2 regions of the Sphingobium sp. DN12 genome follow, and region 2 is predicted to be linked to the other one. Evidence: predicted binding sites of a transcription regulator. Region 2 holds the regulator's gene; the other holds the start of a gene.

Region 1 (7,808 bases), 2.1 Mb from region 2:
GAGGTGCATCGGCTGCAGGGGCCGGGCGGCCGGCTGATCCCGGCGATCGAGGCGCGCTTTCCCGGCACCACCGGGCCGCAGGGGGTCAACCGGGCGAAGCTGGGCGCGGCGGTGTTCGGCCATCCCGCCGAATTGAAGGCACTGGAGGCGATCGTCCATCCCGCCGTGGGCGAGTCGCGGCGGCGATTCCTCAAACGCCATCGATCGCGCCAATTCGTCATCCTGGACGTGCCCTTGCTGTTCGAGACGGGTGGCTACCGGCGCATGGCGGGGATCATCGTCGTCAGTGCGCCCGCATGGAAACAGCGGCGGCGGGTGCTGGCCCGGCCGGGCATGACGGTGGCAAAATTTCGTAGAATCCTGCACTTGCAGCTGCCCGATGCTGAAAAGCGGCTAAGGGCAGACTATATCATCAACACGGGTACGACATTTGCCGCAACCCGAGCACAGGTCAGGCGTCTGGTCGCTTGCCTTGGCGCCCGGACAGGCAGATAAGTAGAGTCATAGAGAGTCGGTTCAAAAGGGCGATGCGCGAGATCATTTTCGACACCGAAACGACGGGATTTGATCCGGCATCCGGCGATCGGCTGGTCGAAATCGGGTGCATAGAGCTTATCAATCGCGTGCCGACCGGCCGCACCTTCCACGCCTATTATAATCCACAGCGCGACATGCCCTCCGCCGCCGAGGCGGTGCATGGCCTGTCGAGCCAGTTCCTGTCGGACAAGCCGCTGTTCCGCGAGGGCGTGGCTGAACTGATGGATTTCCTGGAGGACAGCCCGCTGGTCGCGCATAATGCGCGCTTCGACTTCGGATTCCTCAATCACGAATTGAAGCTCTGCGCGCGCGACGCCGTGTCGATGGACCGGATGATCGACACGGTGGCGATCGCCCGCACCCTGCATCCCGGCGCCAAGCACAGCCTGGACGCGCTCTGCACCCGTTACGGCATCGACCGCAGCCATCGCGTCAAGCATGGCGCGCTGCTCGACGCCGAACTGCTGGCGCAGCTCTATGTCGAATTGACCGGCGGCCGTCAGATCGGCCTGGGTCTTGCACAGGAGGAAGAGAAAGAGATCGTCAGGGTGGAACTGACGGAAACCGCCGTTGTTCGCCCTGTTCGTCCCGCGCGCGTCTTCACGGCGAGCGCGGAGGAGCTGGAGAGGCATGCCGCTTTCGTCGCGAAGCTGGATAAGCCGCTCTGGCTCGAGGAGGCGCCGCCGGCCTGAACCTGCCGGCGTTTGCCACGTGCCAACCGGGCCGCTGATCCGGCGTCCCGGCAAGAATAAGGAGAAGGCATATGGATATCCGTGTTTCCGGGCATCAGGTCGAGACGGGCGAGGCGCTCAAGCAGCACGTCAGCGACCGGCTGGAAGCGATAGCCGAGAAATATTTCTCCCGCACGATTTCCGCCCAGGTGACCTTCCGACCGGCGCCGCATGGCGCCTTCCATTGTGATATCGTCTGCCATGTGATGACCGGCCTGATCCTGAAGGGCGCCGGCGAGGCGCAGGAGGCGCATCCCGCCTTCGACCAGGCATCGGACCGGATCGAGAAGCAGCTGCGCCGCTATATGCGCCGCCTGAAGGACCGCAGCATCCAGGCCGCCGCTGCCGAGGCGCAGCGCGCCAATGGCTATAGCGTCGATGATATCGACGGCGCGGGCTATACCATCTTCGCCGGTGCCGCCGACGAGGAGGCCGAAGCGGCCGATGCGCCCCTGATCGTCGCCGAAACGCGGGTCGACATTCCCGAGGCCAGCGTGTCCGACGCGGTGATGATGCTGGACCTGCGCAACACCAATGCGCTGCTGTTCCTCAATGCCGGCACGTCGGCCTATAATATGGTCTATCGCCGTCAGGACGGCACGATCGGCTGGGTCGAGCCGCGCGGCTGACCCCCTGCCAAGCCGGGCCGCCTGTTGACCTCCGGGTGCAGGCGGCCTATGGGGCCGGGCTTTAGTTTCTCCGAGCAACGCGCATTTTTTTCGACAGGCTGGGCGCGCCTCGGCTGCCCCCGGAAGTAAAATGGTGCATTTCAACGATATTGTCTCGCCGGACGCGCTGGCCACCGAGGTGACTGTGAACGGCAAGAAGATGCTGTTCCAGAAGATCGCGGCTCTGGCGGCGCAATCCTATGGCGTGGATGCCGAAGCGGCCGCCGACGCGCTGCTGGAGCGCGAGCGTCTGGGCTCCACCGGCTTCGGTGGCGGCGTTGCCATTCCCCATGCCAAGCTGCCGGGCCTCGACCGCATGTGCGGCGTGGTCGTGCTGCTCGATCCGCCGGCGCCGTTCGACGCGGTCGATGATGCGCCGGTCGATGTCGTGTTCGCGCTGCTGTCGCCGCAGGACAGCGGTGCCGAGCATTTGAAGACGCTGGCGCGTGTATCCCGCTATCTGCGTGACGAGGCGCAGGTGACGCGCCTGCGCGGTGCTAAGTCGGCCGAGGCGCTGCATGCGCTGCTGGCCGGTGGTGAGGCGCGTGACGCCGCCTGAGGCCGCTGCGCTCGCCAGTGGCGAGGCGGCGCATTTTCGCGCGCTGGAGCATCTCTACAACAGCGCGCCGATCAACGACCTGTTCCTGTCGACCCTGTGCGTGCCGGAACCCGGCCGATCGGTGATCGATTTCGAGGTCGACGAGCGGCATTTCCATGCTGCCGGTGCGGTGCATGGCACCGTCTATTTCAAGATGCTGGACGATGCGGCCTTCTATGCCGCCAACAGTCTGGTCAGCGATCGCTTCCTGTTGACCACCGCCTTCAACCTGCTCTTCACCCGGCCGATCGGCCCTGGAAAGCTGCGCGCCGAGGGGCGCTGGATCAGCGGCAAGCGCCGCGTCTATGTCGCCGAGGCAAGCATCCTCGATTCGGACGGGGAAGAGGTGGGCCGGGGCACCGGCACCTTCATGCGGTCGCAAATTCCGCTGTCATCGCTGCCGGGATATCATGGCTGAGGATAGTCCGGCCGCGCGGCTGACCAGCGCGATGCTGGTCGGCGCGCTGGTGAAGCGGGTGAATGCCGCCGGCGGCTTTGCCATGATCCTGGCCAAGGGCGATGCAATGAGCGGCGTCATCCTGGTCCAGGTGATGGACAAGGGGCGGGAATCCGCAATTTTCGAACGAGTATCGAACTTTCGCGGCGGCCATGCATTGATGCGCTGTGGACCCCCTGCGGAAGAGGGGCCGGAGGCGTTCGCCGCCTATGCCGAACGCCGGCGCAGATCGGACCCCGACCTGTGGCTGGTGGAGCTTGATATCGCGGATGCGGAACGGTTCGCCGCTGAAACGATCTGCTGATCGTTGACTCCTTGCACGCGCGCGGGCAATGGCGGCCGACGCTGAACGCGCAGGTTGCCTGCATTCGTCCATGGGGGGCGGGCCGGTAAACACGCAGACGGGGGGCGGCCGAACGTCACAGAATATCGGTTACAATCGACGTTTCTGGCCAATAACCGCACGATTTTGAGCCATAATGAGTTTTCGTCTGAAGGCCGCGATCATCGCGGCATTTACGCTGTCGGCCGCTGCGGCTGTTACGGCGTCGGACATGTCGAGCGCCAGCGAGGCCTCCCTGTCCACGGTTTCCCTGCCGGAAACCGCCGCGCTGACTAGCGCACCCACGGCCGGCACCAAGCCCGCCGTCGTTTTCGCTGCGCCGCAGGAAGTCGCGCAGTCGCTGGATTCCGGCTCCAAGGCTGGCAGCAATTTTTCGACCGATATCGAGCCCAAGGCCGAGACCCTGGCAGCCCTGGTTGATGCGCAAGGCGCTCCCGAGGATGTCGAAGGCGACATGAAGTGCCTGGCCGGTGCGGTCTATTTCGAATCCAAGGGTGAAACGCTGGAGGGCCAGCTGGCCGTCGCCCGCGTCATCATCAACCGCGCCAAGTCGGGCCGCTTCGCCAGCAGCCTGTGCGGCGTCGTCTATCAGCCGAGCCAGTTCAGCTTCGTGCGTGGTCACGGCATGCCGCCGATCAACATCGCCAGCGATTCCTGGCGCGAGGCGGTTGCGATCGCGCAGATCGCCCTCGACGACAGCTGGGACAGCCAGGCCGAAGGCGCACTGTTCTTCCATGCCCGCCGCGTGTCGCCGGGCTGGGGCAAGACCAAGCTGGCGTCGATCGACAATCACGTCTTCTATCGCTGATCCGCGCTCACCGCGCGACAGTGACGCCCTTTTGAAGGCCGGTTCGGACCCCATGTCCGAATCGGTCTTTTCTTTTGTTCCCTTCCTGTTCTAGTCTGGTGCCATGACCATCCAAGACGCCGATCGCTGTTCACCGCTGACCGACGGGACCGCGCTGGCGGTTGCGCGCGGCACGCTGCGCCTGTTCCACCGCCATGACATGAACGGCATATTGGAAGTGCCGCTGCCCAATGGCCGGCGGGCCGACATCATGGCGATCGACAGCGCCGGGCGCCTGACCATCGTGGAGATCAAGTGCAGCCGGGCGGACCTGCTGGGCGACATGAAATGGCCGGATTATTTCGACTATTGCGACCGCTATTTCTGGGCGGTGCCATCGGGCTTCGACACCGGCCTGTTCGACAGCGAGGCGCTGTGGCCGGCCCGCACCGGCCTGATCGTCGCCGACCAATATGATGCCGAACTGGTGCGGGCCGCGCCGTTCGAGCCGCTGGCCGCCGCCCGGCGCAAGGCAGAGACGCTGCGCTTTGCCCGCCGCGCCGCTCGCCGCCTGTCGGCGCTGGCCGACCCGGATTATGCGGCGGAATTGGGCTGGTAATATCAGAAGAAGGGTGGTCGATGCGCTCGCATCTGGAATTTCGATCGGCAGTTTATGCAGACGATGGGGCGGCCATCGCCCAGGTTCTGGCCGAACGCCTGCCTCATTATGGCTTTCAAGCCCAGCCGATCGTTCAGGAGGATTGGGGCTGGTGCGTTCCGATCGCGCATGAGGCCTTCTCACTGTGGATCGGATGCGGCCACTATCTGGAATATCCTGACGGTGTGCTTTGTTTCATCGAACCTTCACGGCCCTTTGTGAGACGTTGGTTTCGTCGCATCAGCACCATGGAGCCGGTGGAAAGGCTGGCTGATGCCCTAGAGGCGATTGTCGAAGCCAGTGGCGAAGCGAAGCATATCCGCTGGTGGACTGACGAGGAAGTGGCCGCGGGCTAAGCACGGCCACCCAATGTTTCAGAAAACCGGACCCTGGACCGGGCCCTTGGGCGCTGCGGCGTTGGCCTTGGCGGAATCGAGGGCCTCGACCAGACCCGGCGTGCGGCTGTCGCGTTCGGCATAGTCGCGGGCGGACATGCCGGCGATCGTGTCGCGCTTGTCCGCATTGGCGCCCTGCGCCACCAGCAGGCGGACCAGGCCGATGTCGCGCAGCTGCACCGCGCGGATCAATGCGGTCTCGCCGCTGCCATTGGTCTTGTCGACCTGGGCACCGCGGGCGAGCAGCAGGCGCACGCCTTCCTCGTACCGGTTCTGCACGGCGAGCAGCAGCGGCGTGGTGCCATTATTGTCGGCCAGGTTCGGATTGGCGCCCTTCGACAGCATGAAGTTGAGCCAGGTCGTGTCGCGGCGGCCGATGACGATGTGCAGCGCGGTTTCACCGGTGGTGACGTCACGGCTGTTGATGACGGTCGAACCCGGCTTCTGCAGCAGGTCGGTCGCCTTTTCGCCGTCGGCGTCCTTCACCGCCTTGAGGAAGTTGTAATTGTTGGAAAACTGGGCCTGGGCCGCAACCGGGGCCATCAGTGCCAGGGTGATGGCGGCAGGCCGCGCCAGAAACAGCCAGGTGGAAAGTCCGCTCTTCATCCCAATCTTCATCGTCGCGCGCCCCGTTCGATTTGCAAATCGGCCCATAGCAAGGCATGGCAGGCGACACCATGAACAAAGCGCTGATCTCGCTCGCCCTGCCGCTTCTGGCCTTGCTGACGGCATGCAATATGGGGGCTGGCGGCAACGCATCAAGCGGCGAGAGCGAGCAGGGCAATCTGGTCGGTGCGCGCATCGGTGCGCCCTTCACCCTGACCGACCAGGACGGCAAGACCGTGCATTGGGACGATTATAAGGGCCAGTATCGGATCGTCTATTTCGGCTACACCTATTGCCCGGATGTCTGCCCGGTCGATCTGCAGCGGATCATGCAGGCGTTCAGTGCCTTCGAGAAGGCAGCGCCCGCCCGCGCCGCGAAGGTGCAGCCGATCTTTATCAGCGTCGATCCCAAGCGGGACACGCCGGCGGTGCTGAAGCCCTATGTCACAGCCTTCCACCCGCGCCTCGTCGGCCTGACCGGCACGCCGGAACAGATCGCGAAGGTGGCCAAGGACTTCGTCGTCCTCTACAATGCGGAAAAGCCGGAAGGGGCGAGCGACTATCTGGTCAGCCACAGCCGCACGCCCTATCTGTTCGGGCCGGACGGCAAGCCGATCGCGCTGGTGCCGGTCGATGATCCGGGCACGCCGGACGTGGACGAGGGCGCTCCGGATATCGTGCGCGCCTTCCTCGAAAAATGGGTCAAGTGACATTTGGACTTCTGGGACAAGCCCCTCGACAAGCTGAACCGCGCCGAATGGGAAGCGCTGTGCGACGGTTGCGGCAAATGCTGCCTGCACAAGGCGGAAGATGAGGACACGGGCCGCATCTATCCGACCAATGTCGCCTGTCGCCTGCTCGACCGGCATAGCGGCCAATGCACCAACTATCCCGACCGGCGGCGGTTCGTGCCCGATTGCGTGCGGCTGACGCCGGCCAAGGTGAAGCAGATCAGCTGGTTGCCGCGCACCTGTGCCTATCGGCTGCGCGAGGCGGGGCTGCCGCTGCCCGAATGGCATTATCTGGTCTGCGGCGATCGCGAGGCGGTGCATCGGGCGAAGGAATCCGTGCGCGGCTGGACCGTGGCGGAGGCCGATGCGGGCGATTGGGAACATCATCTTGTCGACCGAGAGCTGTGACGCGGCCATCCTGATCGATGGCGTGGCCATGCCGGTGCGGGTGCGCCGGTCGGCCCGCGCACGCGCCTACAAACTGACGATCGACGGGTTGCGCGGCGAATTGCGGCTGTCGCTGCCGGCGCGGGCGAACCTCAAGCGCGCGCTGGGCTGGGCGCAGGGGCATGAGGATTGGGTCCGGGCGCAGATGGCGGTGACGCCGGCGGTGACGCTGCTGGGCGACGGCGCGACCTTCCCGCTGGAGGGGCGCGAGGTGCGCATCTGCTGGATTGCAGGGGCGACCCGCACGATCCGGCTGGAGGGCGACCGGCTGATCCTGGGCGGGGCGGCGGAATCGGTCGGCGCGCGGGTGCTGCGCTGGCTGCGGACACGGGCCAAGGCGGTGCTGGAGGCGGAGACGCTGGCGATGGCGCAGGATCATGGCCTGATCGTTGCCTCGGTCGGCACTGGCGACACGCGCAGCCGCTGGGGCAGTTGCACGTCGAGCGGGGCGATCCGCTATAGCTGGCGGCTGATCCTGGCGCCGGCCTGGGTGCGGCGATCGACCGTGGCGCATGAACTGGCGCATCTGCTGCACATGGATCATAGCCCGGCCTTCCACGCCGCCCATGCCCGCATCTATGGCGAGGATCCACGCCCGGCGCGCGCCTGGCTGAAGGCGCATGGGGCGGGCCTGCACCGCTATCAGGCCTGAACCGATGGCGCGCCGGAAACGCTATCTGACCGCCACCATGCCGGATGGCTATGTGAAGAAGATCGGGCCGACCGCCGACCCTTTCACCCATTATTGGCGGATCGTCGCCATACTGGAAAATGGCAAGACCGAAGTGTTCTGGGGCCATACCCGCTCGCTGGCCGAGGCGAAGAAGAAGCGCGCGGCCGCGCCCGATGG
Region 2 (7,808 bases):
GGGTTCATCTAGCAGAGCAGACGCCTTCTCGTCAAAATCGAGCGGGCAAGATTTGAACAGAAACTCCGCGCCTTCTGCAATTTCGTTAAGCGTCTTGGCCCGCGGCTTGAGCGAAACCATCGCCTGGGTCAAAATATCGCGCTGGGCGTCATTCAGTTGCGTATCAAGACGCGACTCAACGCGCGGGGCGACCAGAGCGGCCAGGCGCGTCTCGTCGGCTTCGCGCAGATAATGGCCGTTCAGATTTTCCAGCTTCTTGATGTCGAAGCGCGAGGGTGAACGGCCGACGCCGTCGATGTCGAACAGTTCGATGGCGCGTTCGATCGAGATGATCTCTTCATCGCCATGGCCCCAGCCCAGGCGCAGCAGATAGTTCAGCACCGCTTCGGGCAGCATCCCCATCTCGTCGCGATAGGCGTCGACGCCGAGCGCCCCGTGGCGCTTCGACAGCTTTGCGCCGTCCGACCCGTGGATCAGCGGGATATGGCCATAGACCGGCTCTTCCCAGCCCATCGCCTTGATGATCGCCAGCTGGCGGAAGGCGTTGTTGAGATGATCGTCGCCGCGGATGACATGGGTGACGCCCATGTCATGGTCGTCGACTACCACGGCCAGCATGTAAGTGGGGGTGCCGTCCGACCGGAGCAGGATCATGTCGTCCAGCTCGGCATTCTGCACCACGACGCGGCCCTGCACCGCATCCTCGATGACCGTTTCGCCGGTCCGAGGGGCCTTGATACGGATGACGAAGGGGGCGCCTTCGGGCGCTTCCTCCGGCGAACGGTCGCGCCAGCGGCCGTCATAGCGCATCGGCTGCTTGGCGGCGCGCTGCTGTTCGCGCAGCTCGGCCAGCTCTTCCTGCGTCGCATAGCAGCGATAGGCATGGCCATTGGCGAGCAGTTGGTTGGCGACCTCGGCATGGCGCGGGGTGCGCTCGAACTGGAACACCGCCGGCTCATCGCCGCCCAGGTTCAGCCATTCCAGACCGTCGAAAATGGCGGCCACGGCTTCCTCGGTGGAGCGGGCGCGATCCGTATCCTCGATGCGGAGCAGGAACTTGCCGCCATGATGGCGCGCAAACAGCCAGTTGAACAGCGCGGTGCGGGCGCCGCCAATATGCAGGAAGCCCGTTGGCGACGGGGCGAAACGGGTCACCACCTGCTTGTTCAATCCCGTTGCACTTGCCGTCATATTCGCTGACATTCTTCCTGCCTGATCCATGGATGCGACGCCCCCTAGCATGGCTTTTGAGCCACGACAAACGTCCGTTGGGCGCAGGACGGTGCGTATTGCGCACAATGGATTTGCGCGGATCGAACAATGGCTGGAGGTGGAGCGCGAACAGCTTGCCTTGTGGGTGCCGGTGGCGCTGGGCGCGGGCATTGCCGGCTGGTTCGTGCTGCCGGGACCGGCACACTGGCTGGCCTGTTGCTGCGGGGCGCTGGGGCTGGCCTGTCTGGCGCTGTTGCTGCCGGTTGGCGCGCGATTGCGGCACATGCTGGTGGCCGGCGGCTTGCTGGCTTGTGTTGGTTGCCTGCTGGTCTGGGGCAAGGCGACATGGCTGGGGCAGCCGCCGCTGGCTCGTCCCATATTCGCACAGGTGACGGGCACGGTGACGGCGGTGGCCAAGCTGCCGGCGCAACAGATGGTTCGGGTGGGCCTGCGGCCGATCGCGGCGCCGGCGCTGCCCGCGGCGATCCGGGTAAATATCGCGGAGGCGGACATGCCCGAAGGGCTGGGCAAGGGGGCGGTGCTGCGCTTTCGTGTGCGGCTGATGCCGCCCGCGCCGCCGAGCGTGCCGGGCGCGTTCGATTTTGCGCGACGCGCCTATTTCCAGGGGATCGGGGCGACCGGGCGCGCGCTGGCGCCGGTCGAGGTGGTGGAGAAGGCGCGTGAGGGGCCGACGCTGCGGGCGCGGCTGTTCGATCATATCAGCGGACAGGTGACGGGCGCACCGGCGGGGATTGCGGTGGCGCTGGCGACCGGCGACCAGGGCGCGATTGCCGAAACGGATGCGGAGGCGATGCGGCGCAGTGGGCTTGCCCATCTTCTCTCGATCAGCGGGCTGCATGTGACGGCGCTGATCGGGGCGGTGATCTTCCTGCTGTTGCGCCTGCTGGCGTTGATTCCGCGCGCGGCTTTGGACTGGCCGCTGATGCTGATCGCGGCGGCCGGGGGCGCGTTGGCGGGAATCGGCTACACGCTGCTGACTGGGGCGGAGGTGCCGACGGTGCGATCCTGCATCGCGGCGCTGCTGGTGCTGGGCGGGCTGGCGCTGGGGCGCGAGGCGATCACATTGCGGCTGGTGGCGACCGGTGCGCTGGTGGTGCTGGCCTTCTGGCCCGAGGCGCTGATCGGCCCGAGCTTCCAGATGAGCTTCGCCGCCGTAGTCGCGCTGGTGGCGCTGGGCGAGCATCGGCGGTTCAAGGCGTTCGCGATGGCGCGGGACGAGCCTTGGTTGCGCAAGGCCGGGCGGACGGTGGCGGCGATGCTGGTGACCGGCCTTGCCATCGAACTGGTGCTGGCGCCGATCGCGCTTTTCCATTTTCACAAGGCAGGTTTGCTCGGCGCGGTGGCCAATCTGGTCGCGATCCCGCTCACCACCTTCGTCATCATGCCGCTGGAGGCGCTGGCGCTGTGCTTCGATCTGGCCGGGCTGGGCGCGCCCTTCTGGTGGCTCACGGCCAAGGCGATCGCGCTGTTGCTGGCGGTGGCGCATGGCGTGGCGGCGAGCCCGATGGCGGTGATGCTGGCGCCGGCGGTGCCGGGCTGGATTTTCGGGATCATCGTGGTGGGAGGCCTCTGGTGCCTGCTCTGGCGCAGTCGCTGGCGCTGGCTGGGGCTTGGGCCGGTGGCGGTTGGTCTGATCGGCATCGCGCTGCTGGCGCCGCCCGATATCGTGGTGACGGGCGACGGGCGGCATGTCGCGGTGCGGACGCCGGCGGGGACGATGGCGCTGCTGCGCGAGGGGGCGGGCGACTATGTCCGCGACGTGCTGAGCGAGAGTGCGGGCTATGACGGGACGCTGGAGGCGATCGCGAAGATGAAGCAGGCACGCTGTTCGACCGATCTGTGCGCGGTGACGTTGCCGCGGGGCGGGCACGACTGGCGCTTGCTGGTGACCCGCAATGCGATGCTGGTCGATCGCCCGATATTGGAGCGGGACTGCGCGGCGGCCGATATCGTCATCAGCGACCGGGGCCTGCCCTGGTGGTGCCGACCGCGCTGGATGAAAATCGACCGCCGGCTGCTATCCCGCACCGGCGGCCTGTCGATTGGCCTTGAAAGCGGCAAAGTTCACACCGTCCATCGGCCCGGCGACGCGCATCCGTGGATCGTGCGACCGGCGGTGCGGCGACGGGTGTCAGGGCAGTTTGGCGGAGGTTGATATCTGGCCGCTGGTGAGGTGGCCGATCAGGCCGGTCACTGTGCCGGTGGGCGAGCGGGTGAAGACCAGCAGGTCCGCGCCGCCGGGGATGGCGAAGGCGCCCGGACCGACATGGATCAGGGCAGTCGGCGCATCCTGTGGCGTCGATTGGCCGTAGAGCGTGCCGTCGTGCACGGTGATGATGTCCGTCAGGCCGGCTGCCGAGCGATATTGGCCGACATAATCATCGAGCGGGTCGGCATCGGTCGGCACGGGCGCGGGGGGATAGAGGATCGAACTGTCCTGCCGGTGCAGATAGAGCCAGCGACTGCCCTGGCGCACAAAGATATCGCTTTCGTGCCAGCCGCCGACGGCATCGGCCATGTCTTCCCGGATCTCGGCATCGACCAGGGCGATGTCGTCGATGATGCGGGCATGGATCGACTGGATGGCATAGCTGCGCGACGGGTTGGAGATGGTCGGCAGATAGGCGGGCAGGTCGGCGCGGGTGCGCCGCTCGCCCAGATCGGAAATGACGACATAATCCTTGTCGAGCATCGCCATATATTTCGCGATATCGCCGCTCTTGAGCGCGGCTAGGCGCGTTTCGATCAGGCTGCGGAAAGGGGCGAGGGTCTGTTCGTCATCCTGCGCGATCGCAGGAGAAGCGCATGACAGGACGATGATCGGACAGATGGAGCGCAAATAGGACATGAGCCAGACCCCCTGTAACGCAGCGCCATGCTATCATGGCTGCAGGGGGCTGCCCATCCCGGATCGGACGGGACGGGGCGACGGAACGCTGCTCCGCCGCTCACCGGGTCAGTTGTAGCGGCGCAGCAGGCCGGCGAGCTTGCCTTGGATGCGGACCTGGCGCGTATCGTAGATCTGCGGTTCATAGGCGGCATTGGCGGGATCGAGCCGGACCCGGCTGCCTTCGCGGCGGAAATATTTGAGCGTCGCTTCGGCGTCGTCGATCAGGGCGACGACGATCTGGCCCTCGCGCGCGACATCGGTGCGCTGGATCAGCGCGAAGTCGCCGTCGAGAATGCCGGCCTCCATCATCGAGTCCCCCGACACTTCGAGCGCATAATGGTCGCCCGAGCCGAGCAAGGCGGCGGGGACGGAGAGCATGGTATGGCTTTCCATCGCCTCGATCGGCACGCCGGCGGCGATGCGGCCGTGCAGCGGGATTTCGATCACGTCATTGGCGGCGGTCGGCAGCAGCACGGCCGGAGCCGACACCTTGGGCGTCGGAATGGCCGGCGCGGGGGCGCGGTGCATCGCATCGGGCAGCTTCAACACTTCGAGCGCGCGGGCGCGGTTAGGCAGGCGACGGATGAAGCCCCGTTCCTCCAGCGCATTGATCAGCCGGTGGATGCCGGACTTGGAGCGCAGGTCGAGCGCGTCCTTCATCTCCTCGAACGAAGGGGACACGCCGCCTTCTTCCAGCCGGGTCTGAATGAAGCTCAGCAATTCCTGCTGCTTAGGCGTCAACATCGGCGGTCCTCCATGGAACGAATGAAGAACGCATAGGAAACGGAAAGGGGCAAGTCAAGCGCGTTAAGCCATGCGCCGCTTTTGCCGGTCAGGCAGTCAGATAGTCAGGCGGTCAGGGGGATGATGTCGACCATGTCGCCGGCAATGGCGGGGGCTGAGCCGGCCGGCCGGCGGATCAGACAGTCGGCCAGCGCCATGGCGGCGGTGGCGGCGCTGTCCTGCGATGTGACCGAGACGATGCCGTCGGCCCCGCGATAGGCGCGCAGATAATCGTCGCGCTCCGCCGTTGGGCCGAGTGGGGCCGCAAGGCGGGCCTGCACGACCGGCGGCAGCGGCGCGCGCGATCCGGCGAGATGGCGGACCAGCGGGCAGAGGAAGAGGGTGCCGGTGACGAAGGCGGAAACCGGATTGCCCGGCAGGCCGAGAAAGGTGGCGTTCCCCAGGCGCCCGGCCATCAGCGGCTTCCCCGGCCGCATCGCGATCTTGTAGAAATCGAGCGTGCCGCCGGCGGCCGCGAAGGCGGGGCGGACATAGTCATGGTCGCCGACCGAGGCGCCGCCGGTCGAGACGATGATGTCGGCCTGTGACGCCTGTTCCAGCGCCTGCGTCATGGCGGAGAGATCGTCGGGCACGATGCCGAGGTCGATCACCTCGCAGGGCAGGGCGGCGAGCAGCGCGGCCAGCATCGGCGCGTTGGAGGAGGGGAGATAGCCCGGCGGCGTCGGCGCGCCGGGGGGCACAAGTTCATTGCCGGTCGAGAGCAGGGCGATGCGGGGCCGGGCGCTGACGGGCAGGCTGCCATGGCCGCCAAGGACGGCAAGCGCGATCTGGCCCGGCGTGAGGCGGCTGCCTGCGCTGACCAGCAGCGTGCCGGCGCGGAAATCGGAACCGAGCGGGCGGACATGCCTGCCGGGCGTCAATATGCCGTCATGCGCGGTCAGTTTGTCGCCGGCGCGCGTGGCATTTTCCTGGATCAGGATCGCATCGGCGCCGGCCGGCAAGGGCGCGCCAGTGAAGATGCGGCAAGCCTGGCCCGGTTGCAGGGGCGGGATATCGGCGTCGCCCGCGCTGCTGGTGGCGACCAGCTGCCACGGTCCGGCGCCTTCGGATGCGCGCACGGCATAGCCGTCCATCGCGGAAAGATCGGCCCAGGGCTGGTCGCGGAGCGCGGTGATGTCGGTGGCGAGCCAGCGACCGGCGCAGGCGGAGACGGGCACATGTTCGGCCGGCAACGGATCGGCAAGGGCAAGGAGCCGCGCCTGCGCGTCCGCGATCGGCATCAGGCTCATCGGCCAGCTTGCTCCGGCGCGGTCCAGTCGCCCGACTTGCCGCCGCGCTTGGCGAGCAGGCGAACATCGCCGATTATCATGCCCTTATCGAGCGCCTTGGCCATGTCATAGACGGTCAGGAGCGCGGCGGTCGCGGCGGTCAGCGCCTCCATCTCCACCCCGGTCTGGCCGGCGGTGCGCGCGGTCGCGGTGACGGTGACGCCGTCGTCGTGCAGGGCAAAGTCGATGGTGACGGCGCTCAGCGGGATCGGATGGCAGAGCGGGATCAGTTCGGCGGTGCGCTTGGCCGCCATGATGCCGGCGACACGGGCAACGGCCAGCACATCCCCCTTCTTGACGAGGCCGGCGGCGATCGCCTGCGCAGCGTCGGCGGCCATGGTGATGCGCCCGGCGGCCACCGCCTCGCGCGCGGTCACAGCCTTGGCCGAGACATCGACCATGCGAGCGGCGCCATCCTCGTCCAGATGGGTGAGGCCGGTCATGCGCCCGTCAGCAGGTTGCGGGTCGCCGCCTCGACATCGGCCTGGCGCATCAGCGTTTCGCCGACCAGGAAGCAGCGCACGCCATGATCGGCCATGGCGGTGAGGTCGGCATGCGAACCAAGGCCGCTTTCGGCGACAAAAGTGCAGCCGTCGGGCGCCTTGCCCACCAGTTCATAGGTGCGAGCGAAATCGACGCTGAAGTCGCGCAGATCGCGGTTGTTGACGCCGATCAGGCGCGAGCGGAGCTTGAGCGCGCGTTCCAGTTCGGCCTCGTCATGCACCTCGACCAGGGCATCCATGCCAAGGCCGAGCGCCGCGTCCTCTATCTCCTGCATCTGGCCGTCGTCCAGCGCGGCGACGATGATCAGGATCGCGTCGGCGCCGAGCGCGCGGCTTTCGAGGATCTGCCAGGGATCGACGATGAAATCCTTGCGCAGCGCCGGCAGCGCGCAGGCCGAGCGGGCGGCCATCAGATAATCGTCATGGCCCTGGAAATAGGGCTCGTCGGTCAGCACCGAAAGGCAGGCGGCGCCGCCGGCGGCATAGGCCACCGCATGGGCCGGCGGATCGAAATCGGCGCGGATCAGCCCCTTGGACGGGCTGGCCTTCTTCACTTCGGCGATCAGGCCGAAGCCCGAGCGGGCGGCATCGTCCAGTGCCCTGCGGAAGCCGCGCGGCGGGGTCTGCTCGCTGGCGCGGGCGTGGAGCGAGGCGATCGTCGTCGCGGCCTTGCGGCGGGCGACATCCTCGCGCTTGAAATCGCAGATTTCGATGAGCTTGTTGGTCATTGATAGGCAATCCAGCAATTGAGGAGTGCGTTGGCAAGGCCGTTGTCGATCGCTTCGGCGGCCTGTTCGACGCCTTCCTGGAAATCATGGGCGGCATCGGCCACCACCAAAGCGGCGGCGGCGTTGAGCAGCACGGCGTCGCGATAGGCACCGGCCTCGCCCTGGAGCAGGGCGCGGAGCGCCGCAGCATTATGGGCCGGGTCGCCGCCGCGAATGGCGGTGACGGGATGGGTCGAGAGGCCGAGGTCCGCGGCGGTCAGGCGGCGCATCGCGACCACGCCGTCGGCCGTCACCTCGGCAATGTCGTTGCCGCCGGCGAGCGAGAGTTCGTCGAGCCCTTCGTCGCCCGACACGATCATCGCATGGGTGGCGCCAAGCTGGC

What was found. Region 2 encodes LexA, which represses DNA repair genes until DNA is damaged. Its sites were predicted from a motif close to GTTCCNCNCTTGTTCT; they were not measured.
Region 1: the regulator LexA is predicted to act here: its motif matches at 4,219-4,234, upstream of ACI6S0_RS18775 (MmcB family DNA repair protein).

Annotation. Positions count from the first base shown of each region.
Region 1 is NZ_CP173717.1:3,956,848-3,964,655, reverse strand. Features, by position in the region: gene coaE (dephospho-CoA kinase) at 1-495, shown strand, start outside; gene dnaQ (DNA polymerase III subunit epsilon) at 528-1,229, shown strand; gene hpf (ribosome hibernation-promoting factor, HPF/YfiA family) at 1,301-1,897, shown strand; gene ACI6S0_RS18795 (PTS sugar transporter subunit IIA) at 2,028-2,495, shown strand; gene ACI6S0_RS18790 (PaaI family thioesterase) at 2,455-2,952, shown strand; gene ACI6S0_RS18785 (DUF1491 family protein) at 2,945-3,295, shown strand; gene ACI6S0_RS18780 (cell wall hydrolase) at 3,471-4,142, shown strand; gene ACI6S0_RS18775 (MmcB family DNA repair protein) at 4,246-4,740, shown strand; gene ACI6S0_RS18770 (hypothetical protein) at 4,761-5,135, shown strand; gene ACI6S0_RS18765 (ankyrin repeat domain-containing protein) at 5,154-5,792, opposite strand; gene ACI6S0_RS18760 (SCO family protein) at 5,837-6,490, shown strand; gene ACI6S0_RS18755 (YcgN family cysteine cluster protein) at 6,494-6,919, shown strand; gene ACI6S0_RS18750 (M48 family metallopeptidase) at 6,876-7,610, shown strand; gene ACI6S0_RS18745 (hypothetical protein) at 7,615-7,808, shown strand, end outside.
Region 2 is NZ_CP173717.1:1,152,583-1,160,390, forward strand. Features, by position in the region: gene gltX (glutamate--tRNA ligase) at 1-1,191, opposite strand, end outside; gene ACI6S0_RS05480 (ComEC/Rec2 family competence protein) at 1,241-3,388, shown strand; gene ACI6S0_RS05485 (DUF4440 domain-containing protein) at 3,365-4,081, opposite strand; gene lexA (transcriptional repressor LexA) at 4,190-4,867, opposite strand; gene ACI6S0_RS05495 (molybdopterin molybdotransferase MoeA) at 4,972-6,156, opposite strand; gene moaC (cyclic pyranopterin monophosphate synthase MoaC) at 6,153-6,638, opposite strand; gene trpC (indole-3-glycerol phosphate synthase TrpC) at 6,635-7,426, opposite strand; gene trpD (anthranilate phosphoribosyltransferase) at 7,423-7,808, opposite strand, start outside.